4 regions of the Bacillus sp. GW823-FHT06A11 genome follow, and region 1 is predicted to be linked to each of the others. Evidence: predicted binding sites of a transcription regulator. Region 1 holds the regulator's gene; each other region holds the start of a gene.
The links. Region 1 encodes Rex, which represses fermentation and respiration genes when NADH is low (regulators of the CRP and FNR family bind a similar motif). Its sites were predicted from a motif close to TTGTGAAATATTTCACAA; they were not measured.
Positions count from the first base shown of each region.

Region 2: a site for Rex is predicted at 4,035-4,052, ahead of AC1Q8L_RS27560 (TIGR04053 family radical SAM/SPASM domain-containing protein). Genes of this name have one in related genera too.
Region 3: a site for Rex is predicted at 1,488-1,505, ahead of hcp (hydroxylamine reductase). Genes of this name have one in related genera too.
Region 4: a site for Rex is predicted at 1,642-1,659, ahead of nirB (NADPH-nitrite reductase large subunit). Genes of this name have one in related genera too.

Region 1 is NZ_JBXAHS010000015.1:2,044-7,325, forward strand. Features, by position in the region: gene tsaD (tRNA (adenosine(37)-N6)-threonylcarbamoyltransferase complex transferase subunit TsaD) at 1-824, shown strand, start outside; gene AC1Q8L_RS29570 (ABC-F family ATP-binding cassette domain-containing protein) at 1,309-3,243, opposite strand; gene AC1Q8L_RS29575 (redox-sensing transcriptional repressor Rex) at 3,430-4,059, shown strand; gene AC1Q8L_RS29580 (YdiK family protein) at 4,089-4,280, opposite strand; gene AC1Q8L_RS29585 (CPBP family intramembrane glutamic endopeptidase) at 4,277-5,026, opposite strand.
Region 2 is NZ_JBXAHS010000009.1:162,981-168,262, forward strand. Features, by position in the region: gene AC1Q8L_RS27550 (anaerobic ribonucleoside triphosphate reductase) at 414-2,279, shown strand; gene nrdG (anaerobic ribonucleoside-triphosphate reductase activating protein) at 2,276-2,725, shown strand; gene AC1Q8L_RS27560 (TIGR04053 family radical SAM/SPASM domain-containing protein) at 2,859-3,977, opposite strand; gene AC1Q8L_RS27565 (Spo0E family sporulation regulatory protein-aspartic acid phosphatase) at 4,196-4,357, opposite strand; gene adhE (bifunctional acetaldehyde-CoA/alcohol dehydrogenase) at 4,537-5,282, opposite strand, start outside.
Region 3 is NZ_JBXAHS010000003.1:921,780-927,061, forward strand. Features, by position in the region: gene hcp (hydroxylamine reductase) at 138-1,424, opposite strand; gene bla2 (BcII family subclass B1 metallo-beta-lactamase) at 2,163-2,936, opposite strand; partial or broken gene AC1Q8L_RS18895 (GH25 family lysozyme) at 3,073-3,153, opposite strand; gene AC1Q8L_RS18900 (DUF3784 domain-containing protein) at 3,246-3,536, shown strand; gene AC1Q8L_RS18905 (hypothetical protein) at 3,565-3,846, opposite strand; gene AC1Q8L_RS18910 (hypothetical protein) at 3,980-4,174, shown strand; gene AC1Q8L_RS18915 (serine hydrolase domain-containing protein) at 4,275-5,282, shown strand, end outside.
Region 4 is NZ_JBXAHS010000001.1:422,719-428,000, forward strand. Features, by position in the region: gene AC1Q8L_RS01920 (excalibur calcium-binding domain-containing protein) at 1-616, shown strand, start outside; gene ric (iron-sulfur cluster repair di-iron protein) at 819-1,526, shown strand; gene nirB (NADPH-nitrite reductase large subunit) at 1,735-4,140, shown strand; gene nirD (nitrite reductase small subunit NirD) at 4,156-4,473, shown strand; gene AC1Q8L_RS01940 (uroporphyrin-III C-methyltransferase) at 4,532-5,282, shown strand, end outside.

The DNA of each region.
Region 1 (5,282 bases):
AAGCTTTAAAAGAAGCAAATATCACATTTGATGATATTGATGCAATTGCTGTAACAGAAGGGCCTGGTTTAGTAGGAGCACTTTTAATTGGGGTAAATGCAGCGAAGGCAGTAGCTTTTGCACATGATATTCCGTTAGTCGGTGTTCATCATATTGCTGGCCATATTTATGCGAACCGTTTAGTAAAAGAAGTTCAATTCCCGCTATTATCACTTGTTGTATCTGGTGGGCATACAGAACTTGTTTATATGAAAGAACATGGTTCATTTGAAGTAATTGGTGAAACGCGAGATGATGCAGCTGGAGAAGCATATGATAAAGTAGCTCGTACGTTATCTATGCCATATCCAGGTGGTCCTCATATTGATCGTCTTGCACATGAAGGAGAACCAACAATTGATTTGCCTCGTGCATGGCTAGAACCGAATTCATATGATTTTAGCTTTAGTGGATTGAAATCAGCAGTTATCAACACTGTGCATAACGCGAAACAACGTGGTATAGAAATTAAACCAGAAGATTTAGCGGCAAGTTTCCAAGAAAGTGTAATAGATGTACTTGTAACGAAAGCAGCTCGTGCAGCAGAGGCTTATAATGTAAAGCAATTACTTCTTGCTGGTGGAGTAGCTGCTAATAAAGGACTTCGTGCGCGATTAGAAGAAGAATTTGCACAAAAAGAAAACATTGAACTAATTATTCCACCGCTATCTTTATGCACAGATAATGCAGCAATGATTGCAGCGGCAGGGACAATTGCGTATGAACAAGGCAAGCGTGCAACATTAGCCTTAAATGCGAATCCAGGATTAGATATTGAAGCATAGTTATGCACATAATTAACCACAGCTTGTGGATAAAACCCATATTATCTGTTGATAATGTGGGTTTTGTTGTGTATATAAAGTGTTGATATCTTTTTTGATAGTTGTGGATAATGTGGAAAAGTTGTTTTGATAGCTATTTTATAAAGGTGGATATGTGTATAAGTTTGTGGATAAACTAGATGAAGTCTGACCTTTGAATATATTGTTTTTCGGGAAATAAAAAGTAAGAAGATATCCCTGAAAAACATTTTGAAATATCCTTCTATTATAGAGGGTGCTGATATTGTCAATCCTTGTCGGTAAATCGATATTTCGTGTCGAATCGTTTATATATATAGGGTTACGATAGATGTATTTGAAAATTGGTTGATATATTCCGAGTTACCATTGATATATTCAAAAAATTATTTATGTACTTAAAGAAAAAAGATGTCACATAGTCAAAAATCATGACTGATGAGACATCTTCCTTATTTAAATACTCTTATACATGCAGCTCTTCCCACTCTGCCATACAAGTTTCAAGTTGTACTTGTAGCGTTTGTTTTTTAGTTGTAATTTCACTCGCTTTTTCATAATCTGCATATATTTCTGGTAAGCAAAGTTGATCTTCTAACGTAGCAATTTCTTCTTCTAAGTTTACGATGTTTTGTTCTAGTTCTTCAATTTTTCGAGTGCGTTGACGTTCTAATTGTTTACGCTCTTTTTCTTCGAGATAATTTAATTTTTCTTGAGCTACAGTTTTTTGAACAGGTGCCTGATTTTCTTGCTGTTCAAGTTGTTCAAATGCTGCGCGTTCAATCATTTCATTTTTCTTCTCCACATAGTAATCGTAATCCCCTAAATATTCCTGTGCACCTTCTGTTGATAACTCAATCACAGTCGTTGTTACACGGTTAATGAAGTAGCGGTCATGTGAGACAAATAGAAGAGTCCCTGGATAATCAATTAAAGCATTCTCTAAAATCTCTTTGCTATTTAAATCAAGGTGGTTCGTAGGCTCATCCAGAATTAATAAATTTGACTTTTGCATCATAAGCTTCGCAAGAGCTAATCGAGCTTTTTGTCCACCACTAAGGGAAGATACTGGTTTCAGTACATCATCTCCTGTAAATAAAAAGTTCCCGAGTATAGTACGGATTTCTTTTTCAGGTTGCAGTGGATATTCATCCCATAGTTCATTTAAAACCCGTTTAGAAGATGTTAAGTTTGCTTGTTCTTGATCATAATAACCAACAGATACATTTGATCCGAAAGAAACATCACCATTTAATAGTGGTAACTTATTCACAATAGATTTTAATAATGTGGATTTCCCAATTCCGTTTGGACCAACTAAAGCAACACTATCTCCGCGAGTTAAGCGCATAGTTACGTTTTCAATTATAGGGTCCTCATCATAGCCAATGGTTGCATCCTTTACTTGTAAAACATCATTTCCACTTTGCTTTTCAATATCGAAGTGGAATGATGCTGACTTAGAATCCCCTAATGGTCTCGTTAATAATTCCATTCTGTCTAGTTGTTTACGGCGACTTTGAGCACGTTTCGTTGTAGAGGCGCGAGCTATATTCTTTTGAACGAAGTCCTCAAGTTTTGCGATTTCATCTTGTTGTTTTTCGTAACGTTTCATTTCTTGCTCATATAATGCTGATTTTAAGTCTAAATATTTACTGTAGTTACCAACAAATCGTCTGCTTTCTTTATTCGAAATTTCATATACTTGTGTAACAAGTTTGTCTAAGAAATAACGGTCATGTGAAACGATTAATATTGCGCCAGGATAACCTTGTAAATATTGCTCAAGCCATGTTAATGTTTCGATGTCTAAATGGTTTGTAGGCTCGTCCAAAATAAGTAAGTCTGGTTTTGTTAATAATAATTTTCCGAGAGCTAATCTTGTTTTTTGCCCACCGCTTAAAGTAGAAATCGTCGTCTGGTGCGTTTCAACTGGGAAGCCAAGGCCGCTTAAAATGGAGCGAATATCCGCTTCATATTGATATCCACCTTGATCTTTATAATTGAGTTGCAATTGGTCATAATCAGCTAACAATCTTTCGTATGTAGCTTCGTTTGAAAAGTTTTCTTCTTTGCCCATTTCTTGCTCAAGCCTTCGAAGTTTTGTCTCCATTTGCTGTAAGTGGGTAAAGACGGTTAGCATTTCATCCCAAATTGTTAAAGACGTTTCTAGGCCGGTATTTTGAGCTAAATACCCGATTGAGACATCTTTCGGTTTTATAATTTCGCCACCATCATGTGATAACTCACCAGCGATAATTTTTAATAATGTAGATTTTCCAGCTCCATTCCTTCCAACTAATGCGATACGATCTTTTGTTTGTACTTCCAATTTTAAGTTTGCAAGAATTGTTTCTGCACCGTATAATTTCGAAAGTCCATTTACTTGTAATAAAATCAATGTTTTCACCTCAAATAATTTCTTAACTTTGCCATGTTTATATTTCTCAATCATACTAAAAATAGTGTATAGTTTAAAATAAGAGAGAATACTTCTTCTCTTTATTATACAAGGAATTTAATGAGTGCTAAACTTCTGTATTTGATTAAAGTATATGAATAAAGATAGGAAGAGAGGAGAGGTCATATGGATCAGCAAAAGATTCCACAAGCCACTGCTAAAAGATTGCCTCTATACTATCGATTTATCCAAAACTTATCTCTTTCTGGTAAGCAGCGTGTTTCATCGGCCGAATTGAGTGAAGCGGTAAAAGTAGATTCCGCAACAATACGAAGAGATTTTTCGTATTTTGGAGCGTTAGGGAAAAAGGGATATGGATATAACGTAAATTATTTATTATCATTTTTCCGCGAAACACTTGATCAAGATGATATAACGCGTGTAGCACTTATTGGAGTAGGTAATTTAGGGACCGCTTTCTTACATTATAATTTCACGAAAAACAATAATACAAAAATTGAAATGGCATTTGATGTTAGTGAAGAGAAAGTTGGAACAGAAATCGGGGGCATTCCTGTATACCATTTAGATGAATTAGAAGAGAGATTATCAAATGATATACAAGTGGCAATATTAACAGTACCGGCTACAGTAGCACAAGCTGTAGCAGATAGATTAGCTGAAACGAGCGTGCATGGTATTTTGAATTTCACACCAGCACGATTAAACGTATCAGAGAATATTAGAATTCATCATATTGATTTAGCTGTAGAGTTACAAACATTAGTTTACTTTTTGAAAAACTATCCACAATAAAACGCAGAGGAAGCGACCTCTGCGTTTTATTATTGTTTCTTCTTTGTGAATTTAACTAATATAAGGCGAAGTGCCAAATTAAAATCAATTGTTGCCATAACTGCAAATAGTATTGTCCACACATTCCAGATTGTATCTGTCACGTTCGTAATGGCGAAGCGTGTAAAGATACATCCAAGAAGGAAGTATAGTGTAGCCATGAACAATGGTGAGTTTCTCATACAAAAAATCCTCCGATAAAGCCTTGCATTTTTTCAGCTTCTTTAATCATTTCTTGAATTTGCTCATTGCTCATAAAAATTTGCCCAATAGCGACTAATGTATTCATCGCAACATGAGCTGCAATCGGAACGATAATACGCTTCGTCTTCACATATAAGAAGGCGAATACGAGCCCCATAGCAGTGTATACCAATAAATGAGTAAAATCAAAATGAATTGCTGCGAATACAAGCGAACTAATGATAGCTGCGATAAAGAAGTTAAACTTCTTATAAAGTGCACCAAATAAAATTTTTCTAAATACGATTTCTTCTAAGATAGGTCCAATTATAGATACAACAATAAGGAACCAAGGTGTGGTTCTTGCAATCTCCATCAGTTTCATTGTATTTTCTGAACCTTGTTTAATTCCTAGCAGCTGCATCTCGATCATACCAGCAACTATTTGTGAAAAGAAAGCCAAGAAGAACCCGATGAAAATCCATCCAATAGTAGCTGGAGCAGAAGAGCGCTTTGGATCTAAATGCCTGTCACGAATATCCGTTCTAAGTAACCAAAGTACGATACATAATGCAACAAAGAAGCTAATAATTGCCCAGTGTCCCGTTATGATTTGTCCTTTTTCCTCAATGGTAAATCCTCTATTATCATAGAGTCCTGTTTTTAGGAGAAGTGGCAATCCAACAACGCCAGATAACTGCATTAAAATGTATGTAACGATAATCCACCAGTATTGTTTCTTCAAATGGTTTAACCATCCTTTCTAACTATAGTGTATGAGATAAGTTAGGATAACATGTAAATATGCTACCTACGATATGAACCTCACTTGAATTATGTTTTTTTCGTAAATCCTTATTTGAAATTATAATAGAAGACAGGAGAAAGTTGTGTGTGTAGCGAAAACAACTTAGGGTGTCCTTTCATATTGTAACATACGAGCAGTGGAAACAACGATTCATATAGTAAAGGCAGTATTCTATATAGAAAGTTTATATAGT
Region 2 (5,282 bases), on a different contig from region 1:
TCCACCAATTTAGGGAATACCCATCCCAAATAGTAAAATATAATGAATTTCTCATACTCACTCTTCCCTTATAAGATAAACTATGTTTTTAAAAAATACTGTGAGTGAAATCACTGCATTCTATTTTTATACCTTTTATTTTATAGAATAAAACATTCTTCATTGTGTTTTTACTCTCTATTGATAACCTCACTCTTTGAACCTAAAACAAAAGAATTTTTATCTATAAATAATTAAATCATTCTATATCTTTTCATTTTTTATGAGCAAGATAATACGATAAACTTCTAGATTTAATCTCTTCTAAATAGAAAACATCACATACTTCATTTATTAGTACCATTGCAGAAATAAACTATATATAGTATCATTTATCGATGTTGAGTACTATATATTGAAAAGGAGTGAATTTAATGAACAACTCAGACAATGTAAAACAGCAAAAAAATACTTTATGGACAACTTTTGATAAAATTATAAACAGTAACGATCAAGACTTAATGCAAGAAAATGCAAATGTTGATGGTCGATCTCCAATGGGAATGATGGGAACATTTGCATCAGAGAGCGCAAAACTTTATGTAAGGGAACATTTGCTTTCTAAACAAGTAAAACAAGCTATTAATCAAAATATTTTATACCCACACGATTTAGATTTTTATGCAACAGGAACAACCACTTGTTCACAAATTCCTTTAGCACAATTGCTGAAAAAAGGGTTCCACACTGGACATGGCCATATGAGACAACCACAAGATATTAAAAGTGCATTAGCACTCTCGTCTATTATTCTTCAAGCTAATCAAAATATGCAGCATGGTGGGCAATCTCTTGCCATGTTTGATATAGATTTAGCACCATATGTGAGGAAAACATTTGAAAAAAATAAGAAAAAGTTAAAAGACTATCCGCTAACAAAGGAACAAATCGAAGTGTTTGCATGGAAAGAAACAGAAAACGATACATATCAAGCATGTGAAGCATTTATTCATAATTCCAATAGTATGCATAGCCGTGGTGGTGGACAAGTTCCGTTTATTTCAATTAATTACGGAACAGATACATCAAAGGAAGGAAGGCTATTAATTAAACAATTACTACAGGCAACACAAGCGGGATTGGGAAAAAGTGAAACTCCTATTTTCCCCATTCAAATTTTCAAGTTAAAAAAAGGTGTGAATTTTGAAGAAAAAGATCCAAATTATGATTTATTTGAACTTGCATTAGAAACAACAGCAAAGCGATTATTCCCTAACTTTTCATTTTTAGATGCGCCATTTAATGCAGCGTATTATAATGGGCACCCAGAAAGTGAAGTATGTTATATGGGTTGTCGTACTCGTGTGATGTCTAATATTCATGGTGAGGAGACAGCAATTGGCAGGGGAAATCTATCATTTACCTCTATTAATCTAGTAAAATTGGCTTTAATAAATGATTCAAAAGAGGGATTTTTCGAATCGTTAAATCATTATATCAAACTTGGCATTCGTCAATTGCTAGAAAGATATTCATATCAATGCACAAAAAAGGCAAGAGACTTTCAATTCCTATATTCACAAGGGATTTGGCGCAATGGAGAAAAACTACAACCGGAAGACTCAGTTACTGAGATTTTAAAGCAAGGAACATTGAGCCTTGGTTTTATTGGACTTGCGGAATGCTTGGTTGCCTTAACAGGAAAACACCATGGGGAAGATAAAGATTCATGGCAACTTGGAAAAGAAATTGTTACCTTTATGAGAAATAAAATGGACCAAGCAACAGAAGAACATTGCTTGAATTTCACTTTAATTGCAACTCCTGCCGAGGGACTATCAGGGAAGTTTATCAAAAAGGATTGTGCTGAGTTTGGAACTATTACAGGTGTAACCGATCATGATTACTATACAAATTCATTTCATATTCCAGTTTATTATCCTATTCAAGCAATTAATAAAATACGTTTAGAAGGACCGTTTCATGCTCTTTGTAACGGTGGTCATATTACGTATATTGAACTAGATGGGGCGGCAGCGCATAATCAAATGGCTTTAAAACAGATTGTTCAAGCAATGGCACAGTATGAAGTAGGATATGGTTCAATTAATCACCCAGTGGATCGTTGTAAATGTTGTGACTATAATGGAGTGATTGAAAATGAGTGCCCTAGCTGTGGAAATATAGAAGATCATCATATTGAAAGAATTCGCCGTATTACTGGATATCTTGTAGGGGACATGTCAAAATGGAACAATGCAAAGCGTAGTGAAGAAGCAGATCGTGTGAAACATAAATGAAGGTAATGAATATTATTCATGATAGTGTAGTAGATGGTGAAGGATTACGGACAGTTGTGTTTTTTGCCGGTTGTCCGCATCATTGTTTAGGTTGCCATAACCCCAAATCATGGAATCTTTATAATGGTACCGAGATGAGTGTGAAAGAAATTATAAAAGAAATTTCCACAAATCCTCTAACTGATGTAACATTTTCAGGTGGTGACCCATTTTTTCAAGCTATCGAGGTCAAAGAAGTTGCAAAGGCTGTAAAAAGTTTAAACAAAAATCTTTGGATTTACACTGGCTATACACTAGAAGAGATACAAAACTCACAAAACAAAGATATGATTGAGCTGTTACATTATGGAGATGTTTTAGTTGATGGAAGATTTGAAATCAAAAAAAGAGATTTGACTCTTCCATTTCGCGGAAGCTCAAATCAACGTATTATACGCCTAAAATAAGTATAATTCCCTTGCTTTTTTTCAATTATTAGTCATCACTAACCCAGTATTTATGAGCGGAAAGTGTCTGCTCATAAGTACTGGAAATATACAATAAAAAAATTTATAATACAGGTTAAAAAAAGAGACATGCTCAATTCTTACACTTTTTCCGCAATGCTTTTGGAACATATATACAAAAAGGTTCGCTTTCCATGTAATCCCCCGTCATCGCAAATGCCCTAGAACGAGATCCCCCACAAACATATCGAAACTCACAAACACCGCATTTTCCTTTATAATTGTCTGGATTACGAAGACTTTGAAAAACAGGAGAGTTTCGATAAATTTCAGCTATCGGTGTTGATTTAATATTCCCCGTTTTAATTGGCAATAGCCCACTTGGGTATACATCTCCAATATGAGAAATAAATACAACTCCATTTCCATCATTTACTCCTTTTGGAGCGCGTCCAAATTCATTAACTCCGTCCGTCATCCCTTCCATCAATACATCTCTATATTGAATAATTTGATCTATCTTTTTAATTCCCTTCATTTTTTCTTGAAGAACAACGCGTCTATAGTGCTGAGCAGCTGTGGTTTTTATATCAAAAGAAACAGTTTTACTAAGCTGATATAGCCAGCGGAACACTCTTTCATGTTGAATTGGTGAAATCATATCTTTCTCTTTACCACGTCCTGTTGGGACTAAGAAAAATACACTCCACAACACACAATCTAATGCTTCTACTAAATTTGCCATATCTTTAAGTACACTCAAATTATAATTAGAAACAACTGTATTAATTTGAATAGGGATTTTTAATTCATTTAAATGATGAATTGCATCCATTGTTAATTTAAATGACCCCTCTGTTCCTCTAAAATGATCGTGTACTTCAGCTGTTGGTCCATCTATACTAAATGCCCATCTAGCAATCCCAACATCTTTTGCTTTTTTAATCGCTTCTTTAGTAACCTTTGGAGTAGCACTGGGGGTAATGGAAACCCGAATACCTTTCTTCACCGCGTATTCAGCAATATCATATATATCCGAACGCATTAATGGATCCCCACCAGTAAAAACCAGCATCGGATTATCCATTTCATATATATCATCAATTAGTTTTTTTCCTTCTTCTAATGTTAACTCAAAAGGATCGCGATAATGCTGAGCTTCAGCACGACAATGTAGACATTTTAATTCGCATGCTCTTGTTAACTCCCATATTACAATAAATGGGTTTTTATTATAATCACGATTTATCAAAAAGAAAGCCTCCCATCAACTTACATACTATATTGTAAAATTATATGTGCATTTATGTTGTGAGATTTATCACGCATAAGTTTTTAGCATTTAAAAAATCCCTCCTAAAATAGATGAAATTAAGATAAAAAAGCACTCTCCTATTTATAGGAGAGTGCTTTTTATTTTAAAAATATCTTAAATATTTATATTTTATTTCTTTTTTATATAAATTCGATTTACTTATTATTTCTATTAGATTTCATCAAATCATCTAGTAATAAATCTAATTCTCTACTATAACAAATTACCTTTTCATGAGTGAATCCATACTGCTTAACAAGCGATATTAATTCCTCTTTTTTTTCAATTACTTGATTTAACTTCTTATAATTAGACATAGCTTTGTACACTCCCATCTTACCTACATACAGGTCATCTAGGCAGCATTTTTGTTAGATGTTCTATTTAAAACAATGCTGTTTATAATATATATTTCCCCTTAACACCCATATACAATATATTTACAAATATCAAATACAAAATCTATGAACTTAAAAAGTTATACCTACTTAACTTATTACACACCTTTATATGCTTGTTTATAGACTTCTTTTAATTCTGAAATCAATGGGAGTTTCGGATTTGCTGGTGTACATTGATCTTCAAATGCTCTTTCCGATAAGACATCCACAACATTTTCAAATGCTTCTTGTTTTACTCCTTGTCCTGCAATACTCATATTAATATTCAATTCTTTTCCAAGGCTGATAATTGCTTGTACCAAAGATTCTACCCCTTCTTCTACTGTACTTGCTGGCAACCCCAATGTTCTTGCAATATATGCATAACGTTCATCTGCCACAAAATGCTCATATTTTGGGAACAATGCATGTTTTCTCGGCTTAATAGCATTATAGCGAATTACATGCGGCATTAAGATTGCGTTAGCGCGTCCATGTGGAATGTGAAATTCTGGTCCAAGCTTATGCGCCAAACTATGATTAATACCAAGAAATGCATTTGCAAAAGCCATACCTGCAATTGCAGAAGCATTATGCATTTTCTCACGTGCTTCTTCATCATTTCCATTTTTATATGCTCGCGGTAAATATTTAAATACTAGATCAATGGCTTTTAAGGCCAATCCATCTGTATAGTCATTTGCCATAATAGACACGTATGCTTCAATTGCATGTGTTAACACATCCATTCCAGTGTCTGCTGTTACATGAGGTGGCACTGTCATTACAAACTGTGGATCAATAATCGCTACATCTGGTGTTAATTCATAATCAGCAAGTGGATATTTTATATTATTTTTTT
Region 3 (5,282 bases), on a different contig from region 1:
GTGGTGTTACACTTTAAAAGCTTTATAAAATTTATAGATATAGCGATTTTCTTTATTAATAATCATTTGTATGTACGTTTACTCACACACATACAAATGATTTATAAAGCTACAATTAAGTGAAAACATCTTTTCCGTTACGATAACATCATAGCCATGTCTTCTGCTGCATTTGTAATTAGTTTTAAACCAAATGTTTCTTGTAATACATCAAGCACGCCAGGTGAAATAAATTCAGGAGCCTTTGGACCGATGCGAATATCTTGAATCCCAAGACTAAATAGCCCGAGTAAAATGGCAACCGCTTTTTGTTCAAACCATGATAGCACAATACTTACTGGCAATTCATTCACTTCACATTGGAAAGCATCAGCTAAAGCAGCCGCTATTTTCACTGTAGAAATTGAATTATTGCACTGTCCTAAATCAATGTAACGCGGAATTTCCGTACCAGGTACAACACCGTAATCCACATCATTAAAGCGGAATTTTCCGCAAGAAGTTGTTAAAATAACCGTTTCTGGCGGAAGTGACGTTGCTAATTCACGATAATATTCTCCGCCTTTTCCCGGTGCATCACAACCGGCGATAACAAAGAAACGCTTTATTTTCCCCTCTTTTACTGCATCAATAATTTCTGGAGCTAATGATAATACTGTATTATGATGAAACCCTGTCACTAACTGTTCATCCGACTCCATATGTACTTCTGGAAGTTCTAGTGCTTTTTGAATTAATGGTGTAAAATCATCATTTTCAATTTTTTGTACACCTTCTAAACCTGCAATGTCATATGAAAAGAATCGATCAGAGTACGAGCCTTTAATTGGCATAACACAGTTCGTTGTAGCTAATATGGCACCAGTAAATTTTTCAAAAAGGCGTCTTTGATCATACCATGCCTTACCGATGTTTCCTTTTAAATGTTTATATTTTTTCAGCTGCGGGTATCCGTGTGCTGGTAGCATTTCAGAATGCGTATAAATATTAATGTCTTTTCCTTCTGTTTGCTTTAATAGTTCTTCTAGTGCAAATAAATTATGACCCGTAACTACAATTGCTTTACCTTCTACACGATTTTGTGTAATTTGTACAGGCTCTGGCACACCAAAATGATTCGTATGTGCCTCATCTAATAATTCCATCACCCGTAAAGCTGATTTCCCCACTTTCATAGCCATATCAATATGCTCTTGTTCGTTAAAGTTAGAATTTGTTAATGTCATATATAAAGCTTCTTGTGTTGTAGCATCTACAAATGCATCCGTATATCCTAGCTGAGCAGCATGTGTGCGATAAGCTGCAATTCCTTTTAGCCCAAACACAATCGTATCTTGTAAACTCGCAATCGTTTCATTCTTGCCGCACACACCCATTACTTTACATCCGCCTGCTGGCGTTTGTTCACATTGATAACAAAACATATCATCCCACCCTCTCCCAATCATTCATTACACCTTAAGCATAATACCCATTGAAAAAAAGTGATGTGATATCAATCACAATAATATATAAAGATTTGTGACAGTTCATATTGTTGACATAATATTTTTATTGACACTAAAAAATATGCATTAGTGTACACACATCTTTCGATACTTTTAAATAGCTAATTAATTTGGAGAAATATATACAACGAAAAAAATTTTTGAATCAAATGTACAAATAGTTGCAATTCATCACATATGAAATAGATATAAAAATACGCTCTTCTTTCTATCATTCAATAGAAAGAAGAGCGCATTTGTCATTTTAAGGAACTATCATTTTTTATTAAAGTCTTTATTGTAAACCTTTTTATTTACAATGCATTTACATTATCTTAACATTACTTACATTATTTATATGATATATTTATATAGAAGCTACTTAAGAAATTTCATATACATTTTATCTTTATGATCTCTTATCTAATCAATAAAAAGATCATGTTATATTTTTATAACAGGGGTGAATTACGATGACTGAAACTTTAAAAACACTTATAATGCTTGATGCTACTTACGTTGTTATTGCAATTATGACAGTACTAGTATTTGTATACTTGGAATTAAAATCTCAGTAATATATGCTGACGTAATCGACAGATTCAGCATTTAAATATAGTTAGAAGAAAGAGAGGAGAAAATTATTTCTCCTTTCTTTTGTATTTCTACAATTTCTTATTTTAATAAATCCAATGTATGTAAAAGTAATCCCTTGTCTCCTACTTCTCCATGACCAGGTACTACCGAATTTATATTTCCATATCGCTTCAGCACATTCTCAATCGATGTAGACCATTCATTTACATACGCATCCGCAACATTTCCTAAATCTTTAGCTTCCGCAGATTTTACTAAACAGCCTCCAGCTAAAATTTGATATTGTGGCAACCAAACAACAATATTATCTTCTGTATGTCCTTTCCCTGGATAGAACGTTTCTACTTTTGTATTGCCAAACTTCAAACTCGTAATTGTTTGTAAATCTCCAAGCGGCTCTTCATATCCACTGTTCTTTGCTAGTTCTGCGGTTAATGCTGTACTATGCGCTTTAATGCCTCTTTCTTTCAACGCTGTTATTCCGCCAATTCGATCAGCGTGCGCATGTGTAATAATGACATCTGTTACGCGCTTCTGAAATTTCTTTTCTACCATTTCTATTAGTTCCTTCGTTAATTTGTTATCCCAAGAAGAATCAACAAGTACTAGCCCTTTAGAAGTATTAAGAACTAGACCGTTCGAAGGAACTGCTTCTCCATTAAAATAACCTAACTCCGTATGAACCCATACATTCTTGTTTAACTGAGATATTGAAATGGTTCCCGTCTCATTTTTGATTACTATTTGCTCTACCTTTTGCGATGCTTGTGCAGAAGAAATCGTGCTAACAAATTGAGTTGTTCCTAGTAAACTTACACATAATCCTACTTTTAACAACGTATTCTTTTTCATGTTATCAACCCTTTCTTTCAAGCTAAATAGTAATTACCTATATTAGACAATTCATCTCAAATGCTTGTTCCATCTTCATTTGCATACTTTTATGTAATTAACAAAAAAGCGTACAAAATTTTGTACGCTTTAAAACTTAATCTTCCATTCCATAATTCTCAAACTCTTCCTCATTCCCATAAAATACATTCAAATCAATATACTTTTCTTTTCTATTTTTCTATTACACTTAAAACCAAAATTATATTTTGTTAAATTATAACATTCGGACTATAATTTATTTATAGCCCATTAACGGAGGTGTTTGCAATGACTCTCTTCGCTTCACCAACATTATTTATAGTAGCAATCATTTCATTTGCACTAGCTTATTTCATCGGAGTAAAGCAGTACACTTGGCTCTTATCAGGATTCAACGAACGCCGCGTGCCTGATAAAGTGAAACTATCAAAAATAGTAGGTCTTTATAATTTAATTGCTGGTGTCATTGCGACAATCGGTAGTGTCTTCACTACGCCTAATGTCACAATCGTTATTCCTATCACTCTAATTGGACACTTTATTATCGCCGCTTATGTAAATACACGCATGGTGCAGTGAAAAAGATCACCCAAATGGATGATCTTTTTTATAATTTATCAACATATTGCTTCGCTTCTAGTAAGGAAAAACCAAAAGCTTCTCTTACTCTCTTAACTGCTGTAACTTTTTTTCCTTCTTCTACAAGCTGGCGTAGTTCTTTATTAATTTCAGGTTCTCTTTCTACAATTCCCATTTCTTTCGTAATTAATTGTAATCTATCTTCAATTCTCTTTAAACGCGCATCATTTTTCTTTTCAATTGTAGCTAATTTTTCAGCGATATAAATGAAACCAAAGGCTAATATTAGTATAACCATCCAGAATTCCATGAATGTTCCCCCTTACTAACTTTCGTTTGTTTTATTTCACTAACTTAGGTAAATTTTACCACATAAAGCATTTAATGTATAATACTACTATATCAAACTGTTAATAAAACCTATTATTTTAGGGGGACACTTTATGAAAAGATTTTTAAATACGTTACTTCAATTTGTAGTTCTTTCAATCGTGCTACATTTATTATTTGATATAGTTGGTTGGCTTGTTCTCAATGCAACAATTAAAAACAAACAAATCATCATTTCTTTAATAACAATCTCTTGGGTTATGTACATGTACCGAGACAAATTTTTTCAAAAGTTCACTTCAAACTAACTAAAAAAGAAAACACTTCATTGGTGAATTACGAAGTGTTTTCTTTTTTTTACTACTGTATAATAAAAATAATATTCTGTCTTTAAAGAAAGGAGTCACCATGAACTTAAAAATTAGCAATATATACGAGAAAATGAACCAATATTCCGTTGCAGGTTTAAGCCTCGCTGTTATATGTAATGGCAAACTAGATGAAGCGACTGCCTTTGGAACACTTGAAGCTGGAACAACTAGAGCTATTACTACAAATTCTCTCTTTAATTCTTGTTCTATCAGCAAATTCATCACTACAATGCTCGTACTAACATTATCAGAGCAAGGTATCGTATATTTAGATGAAAACGTAAATGATAAACTCACATCTTGGAACATTCCTACTAATCTATTTACTTCACAAAAAAGCATCACTTTGAGAAACTTATTAAGCCATCAATCTGGACTCATTGATCCACCTAATAGTTTTGAACATTATACACCTGCAAAAGGCTTACCTAATATGTCTGAGCTCCTTTCCGGTAAAACACTATATTGCCCCGTACCTATAGAGGTAACTTATAAACCAGAAAGTGAATTTCACTACTCAGACGCAAACTTTTGTATAATCGAACTACTACTAGAAGATATTACAGGAAGATTATTTAGTCAGTTATTAGAAGAACACATCTTCCAGCCATTACAAATGAAAAATAGTACACTTTTTTCTCCAAAAGACATAGATAAAACCGATGTTTTTGCTTGCGGACATAATAAAGATAGAACTGTAACAAATGAGAAGTATCCATTTTATCCATTCGCAGCTGCTTCAGGTATTTGGACAACACCAACTGACTTATCAGCTTTAGTTATTGAAATCATTCATTCCTTACAAGGAAAGGGCAAACTAAAACTTTCTCAAAAATTAGTAATAGACATGATTTCTCCTCAAGGTTGCTCAAAATGGACTGGATTAGGTGTTTTTCTAGATGATTCTAATGAAGAATTACAGATTTATTCACTCGGATGGGGCGTTGGATTTCAATGTATGATGGTTTGTTATCCATACTGCGGGAATGGTGCTGTTATTATGACTAATTCCGATTTAGGTGTTCATCAAATGGAAGGGATCATT
Region 4 (5,282 bases), on a different contig from region 1:
TACCGTTATTCTTTTTATGATTTCTATTATATTAATAACGACCGGTACAACAAAATCGGAACACCCCGTCGTCGAGTTTTTTTCTACTTTAAGTTTCATTCTATTTATATTCTTCCTTGTTATAGCAATCTTATCTGTAATTAAGAAAACAGGTGTAGCGAAAAAACAATTTATTATTACAGCCGTATTATTTGTCATTTTTGTTGCGCTATTAGTTATTTCAGCTCCTTCTTCTGAAAAAACGACAGCAACTAGTACAAAAGTTGCCTCTAACAATGAAGAACAAAAAAATAGCGAACAGAAAAAAGAGCTAGAAAAGAAAGAGGCGGACGAAAAAACTCAAAAGCAAGAAGAACAAAAACGACAAGCTGATGAACAAGCTCGTAAACAACACGAAGAACAAAAACGTCAGGCTGACGAACAGGCTCGTAAACAACAAGAAGAGCAAAAAGCACAGCAAACTCAAACACAACCCGCTTCAGGAAATACTAGTAGTGCATACTACAAAAATTGTGCTGCAGTTAGAGCGGCTGGGAAAGCCCCTTTACATAAAGGACAACCAGGTTATGACTCACATCTTGATCGTGATGGCGATGGAGTTGCATGCGAAAAATAGTAATAAAAAAGAAGCTTCTAGTAAGCTTCTTTTTTATTATCAGAAACTATTACGACAAATTCCCCTCCCACTTCCTTTTATAAAATTCATTTTATTATCCTTAAAACTGACACATAATAAGTGATTTCAATCACCACATTGATTTTCATTTATCGCTATTCTTAATTTAGTTATTACATTCAAACTTTATGGAGGCGTTCATATGAAACATGCATTTACTGAAACTTCTATTGTCGGTGAGATCGTTACACAATTCCCGAAAGCTAGTGATCTTTTTAAATCATATAGAATAGACTTTTGTTGTGGTGGTAATAAACCACTTATTGATGCAATTCATGAAAGAAATTTATCAGCAACAGAAGTACTTACAGAATTAAATACACTTTATAATAATACGAAACGATTAAATGAATCTGAAATTGATTGGAAAAATGCTTCTTATCGTGAATTGATTGATTATGTTATAAATAAGCATCATCGCTATTTAAATGAAGAATTACCACAGTTAAGTCCGTATGTGACGAAAGTATTACGCGTCCACGGAGCAAGTCAGCCTCACTTAGCTCAAATTCATAAGCTATTTCACGAATTAAAGATGGAATTAGAACAACATTTAATTAAAGAAGAAACAGAAGATTTTCCATTAATTTTAGAATTTGAACAAAATCCAATTGAAGAAAACTATGTGAATTTACGTAAAGTAGTAGATAAGTTGGAAAATGAACATAACCACGCAGGCAACATTATTAAAGAGCTTCGTAAAGTTACAAATGACTTTACTCCTCCAGAAGGAGCTTGCGGCACTTATCGACTTGTTTACCAACGCCTTGAAGCACTAGAGTCTGATTTATTTGAGCATATTCATTTAGAAAATAACATTTTATTTCCACGTGCAATTACGAGAGTATAAATCAAGTGCAGGACATGAGTATACATACTTATGTCCTGTTTTTTCATTTGGTAAAGAATATACACATCCCTCTCGAATAAATCCGAATTTTAACAATTTGTGAATCATTATAAAAATGTGATAAATATCACATCTCCCCTTTTTTGGATTTTCTATAATAGAAATATAATCCTTTGTTCAACATTTCACAGAAAAAGGGGAAACGAAAATGAAAAAACGTTTAGTTATGATCGGAAATGGTATGGCTGGAATACGCTGTATGGAAGAAATATTAAAACATAATAGTGATTCATATGAGATTACTATTTTGGGAGATGAACCGCATCCAAACTACAATCGCATTATGCTCTCTCACGTTTTACAAGGCAAAACAAATATGCAAGATATCATTATGAATGAATACAGTTGGTATGAAGAAAACGAAATAACTTTATATACAAACGAAAGAGTTCAAATTATTAACCGAGAAGCAAAAATCATTATCACAGAAAAAAATCGTACTCTTACATATGACAAACTCATTATCGCAACAGGTTCTAGTGCTTTTATTTTACCTGTTGAAGGTTCTACTCTTCCTGGTGTAACAGGATTTCGAACAATTGAAGATACACAATTTATGATAGACACCGCTAAAGAAAAGAAAAAGGCCGTTGTTATTGGTGGTGGGTTACTTGGTTTAGAAGCCGCAAGAGGTCTTATTGACTTAGGGATGGACGTACATGTTGTTCATTTAATGCCAAACTTAATGGAGCAGCAACTAGATACGAAAGCAGCTTCTCTATTACGCGAAGATTTGGAAGCGCAAGGCATGAAATTTCTAATGGAAAAGAAAACTGTAAAAATTCTTGGTACAGACCATGTTGAGGGCATTCAATTTGAAGATGGTGAAGTTGTAGATTGTGATTTAGTCGTAATGGCTGTCGGAATACGCCCAAATACGCAAATAGCAAAAGATGCTGGTTTAATTGTAAATCGCGGTATTGTAGTCAATGACTATATGCTAACAAATGATGAGTCCATTTATGCAGTTGGAGAATGTGCAGAGCATGACGGTATCGCATATGGACTTGTTGCTCCTCTTTATGAACAAGGTGCGATATTAGCAAAACATATAACAAATTTACAAACTGATGGATATTCGGGCAGTATCGTCGGTACGCAATTAAAAGTTGCAGGTTGTGATTTATTCTCTGCTGGTCAAATTTATGAAGATGCTCAAACGAAAGCAATATCAATCTTTGATGAATGTAAACGTTCCTATAAAAAAGTATTAATTCGTGACAATAAAGTCATCGGTATCGTTTTATATGGTGACACAGCTGACGGAACACGCCTCTTTAGCATGTTAAAGAAAGAAGAAGATATACAAGAATATACAGCCGCTTCTCTTCTTCACAAAGCTGGTGAAGAAAGTGAACTTAACGTTGCTACTATGAGTGCTGATGACACGATTTGCGGATGTAATGGTGTTACGAAAGGTACAATCGTTCACGCCATTTTAGAACAAGAGTTAACGACTTTTGAAGAAGTTAAAGGCTGTACGAAAGCCGCAGGGTCTTGTGGTAAATGTCGTCCGCTTGTGGAACAAGTTTTATCTCATACACTTGGAGATGCTTTTGATGCCTCAGCGCAATCTGCCGGTATGTGTGGATGTACACCTTTATCCCGTGATGAAGTCGTAGCGGCCATTCACGAGAAAGGCTTAAAATCTCCAAAAGAAGTACGAAATGTTCTTGGTTTTGCACATGAAGACGGCTGTTCGAAATGCCGCCCTGCTTTAAACTACTATTTACGTATGGCGATTCCAGAAGAATATGAAGATGATAAATCGTCCCGTTTCGTTAATGAAAGAATGAATGGTAACATCCAGCACGATGGTACATTCTCTGTTATTCCACGTATGTACGGAGGCGTTACAACAGCAGACGATTTAATGAAAATTGCTGAAGTTGCGAAGAAGTATGATGTTCCACTTGTGAAAATTACCGGTGCAAGCCGAATTGGCTTATACGGTGTCAAGAAACAAGATTTACCTAACGTATGGGCTGACTTAAATATGACTTCTGGATATGCGTATTCAAAATCTCTTCGTAATGTAAAATCATGTGTTGGCTCTCGTTTTTGCCGTTTCGGTACGAAAGATTCATTAGGACTTGGTATGTTGCTTGAACAATCATTAGAAATGGTAGATACACCTCATAAAATGAAAATGGGTGTAACTGGTTGTCCGCGTAACTGTGCGGAAGTACTGACGAAAGATTTTGGCGTTGTTTGTGTCGAAAATGGATATCAACTTTGTATTGGCGGAAATGGTGGCACAGAAGTACGTGAAGCTGATTTTGTAATGATTGTCCCTACTGAAGATGATGTCCTTCGCATCGCTACAGCTTACATGCAATATTATCGTGAAACTGGTATTTACGGAGAGCGTACTGCCTACTGGACAGAACGTTTAGGCTTCGATCACATAAAAGAACTACTGCAAGATGCAAATATGGTTACTACGTTAAATGAACGTTTCCAAAAAGCTCGTGGCACATATAAAGAAGCATGGGGACAAGCACTAGAAACGAAATCATTAAAAGCGATGTATGAAGTAGAAACTGTGAAATAAGGAGCTGTGACCTATATGATACAAACGAAAGAAAAAATAAAAGTTATGCGTGCAGAAGACCTTCCTATTCAAATCGGTAAAGAGGTGCAAATGAAAGGTATGTCTTTCGCCCTATTCCGCCTTTCAAATGGCGATATTCGAGCTGTAGAAAATCGTTGTCCTCATAAAAACGGGCCATTAGCGGAAGGTATTGTATCTGGAGAATTCGTCTTTTGTCCACTACATGATTGGAAAATTTCACTACTAACAGGTGAAGTTCAAAAACCTGATGACGGTTGTATTCAAACGTATGAAGTAGAAGTTATTGACGGAGATATTTATATATACATGTAATTTACAAAAGGAAGCCTCCCCTGGCTTCCTTTTAAATAAAAATAGACGAGGTGCGAATATGAACGGATATGTATATTTAGTTGGTGCAGGACCAGGTGATGAAGGGCTTATTACAAAAAAAGCGATAGAGTGCTTAAATCGTGCAGATATCGTCTTATATGACCGCTTATTAAACCCTTCCTTTCTTAATTATACAAAAGAAACATGTGAACTTATTTATTGCGGAAAAATGCCAAAGAATCATACTATGCGTCAAGAAATGATTAACTCACACCTCCTTCAATTTGCGAAAGAAGGAAAAATCGTAGTCCGCTTAAAAGGCGGAGATCCATCTATTTTTGGCCGTGTTGGTGAAGAAGCAGAAACTTTAGCATCAGCAAATATTCCATATGAAATTGTACCAGGTATTACATCTAGCATCGCCGCTAGTATCTATGCAGGTATTCCCCTCACCCACCGTGACTACAGTAATAGTGTCACTTTATTAACCGGACATGCAAAAGGTCCTTTAAGCGATCATGGAAAATATAATTCATCTTACAATAGCGACACGATTGCCTACTACATGGGTATAAAAAACTTACCTACAATTTGTGAAAACTTACTACAAGCAGGAAAAAAAGAAGATACGCCAGTAGCAGTCATTGAATGGGGTACAACTGGTAAACAGCGCGTTGTCACAGGGACACTGTCTACCATTGTTTCTATTGTCAAAAACGAAAATATTTCTAATCCTTCTATGACAATTGTTGGTGATGTCGTTTCCTTACGTAATCAAATCTCTTGGAAAGAACGCAAGCCATTGCACA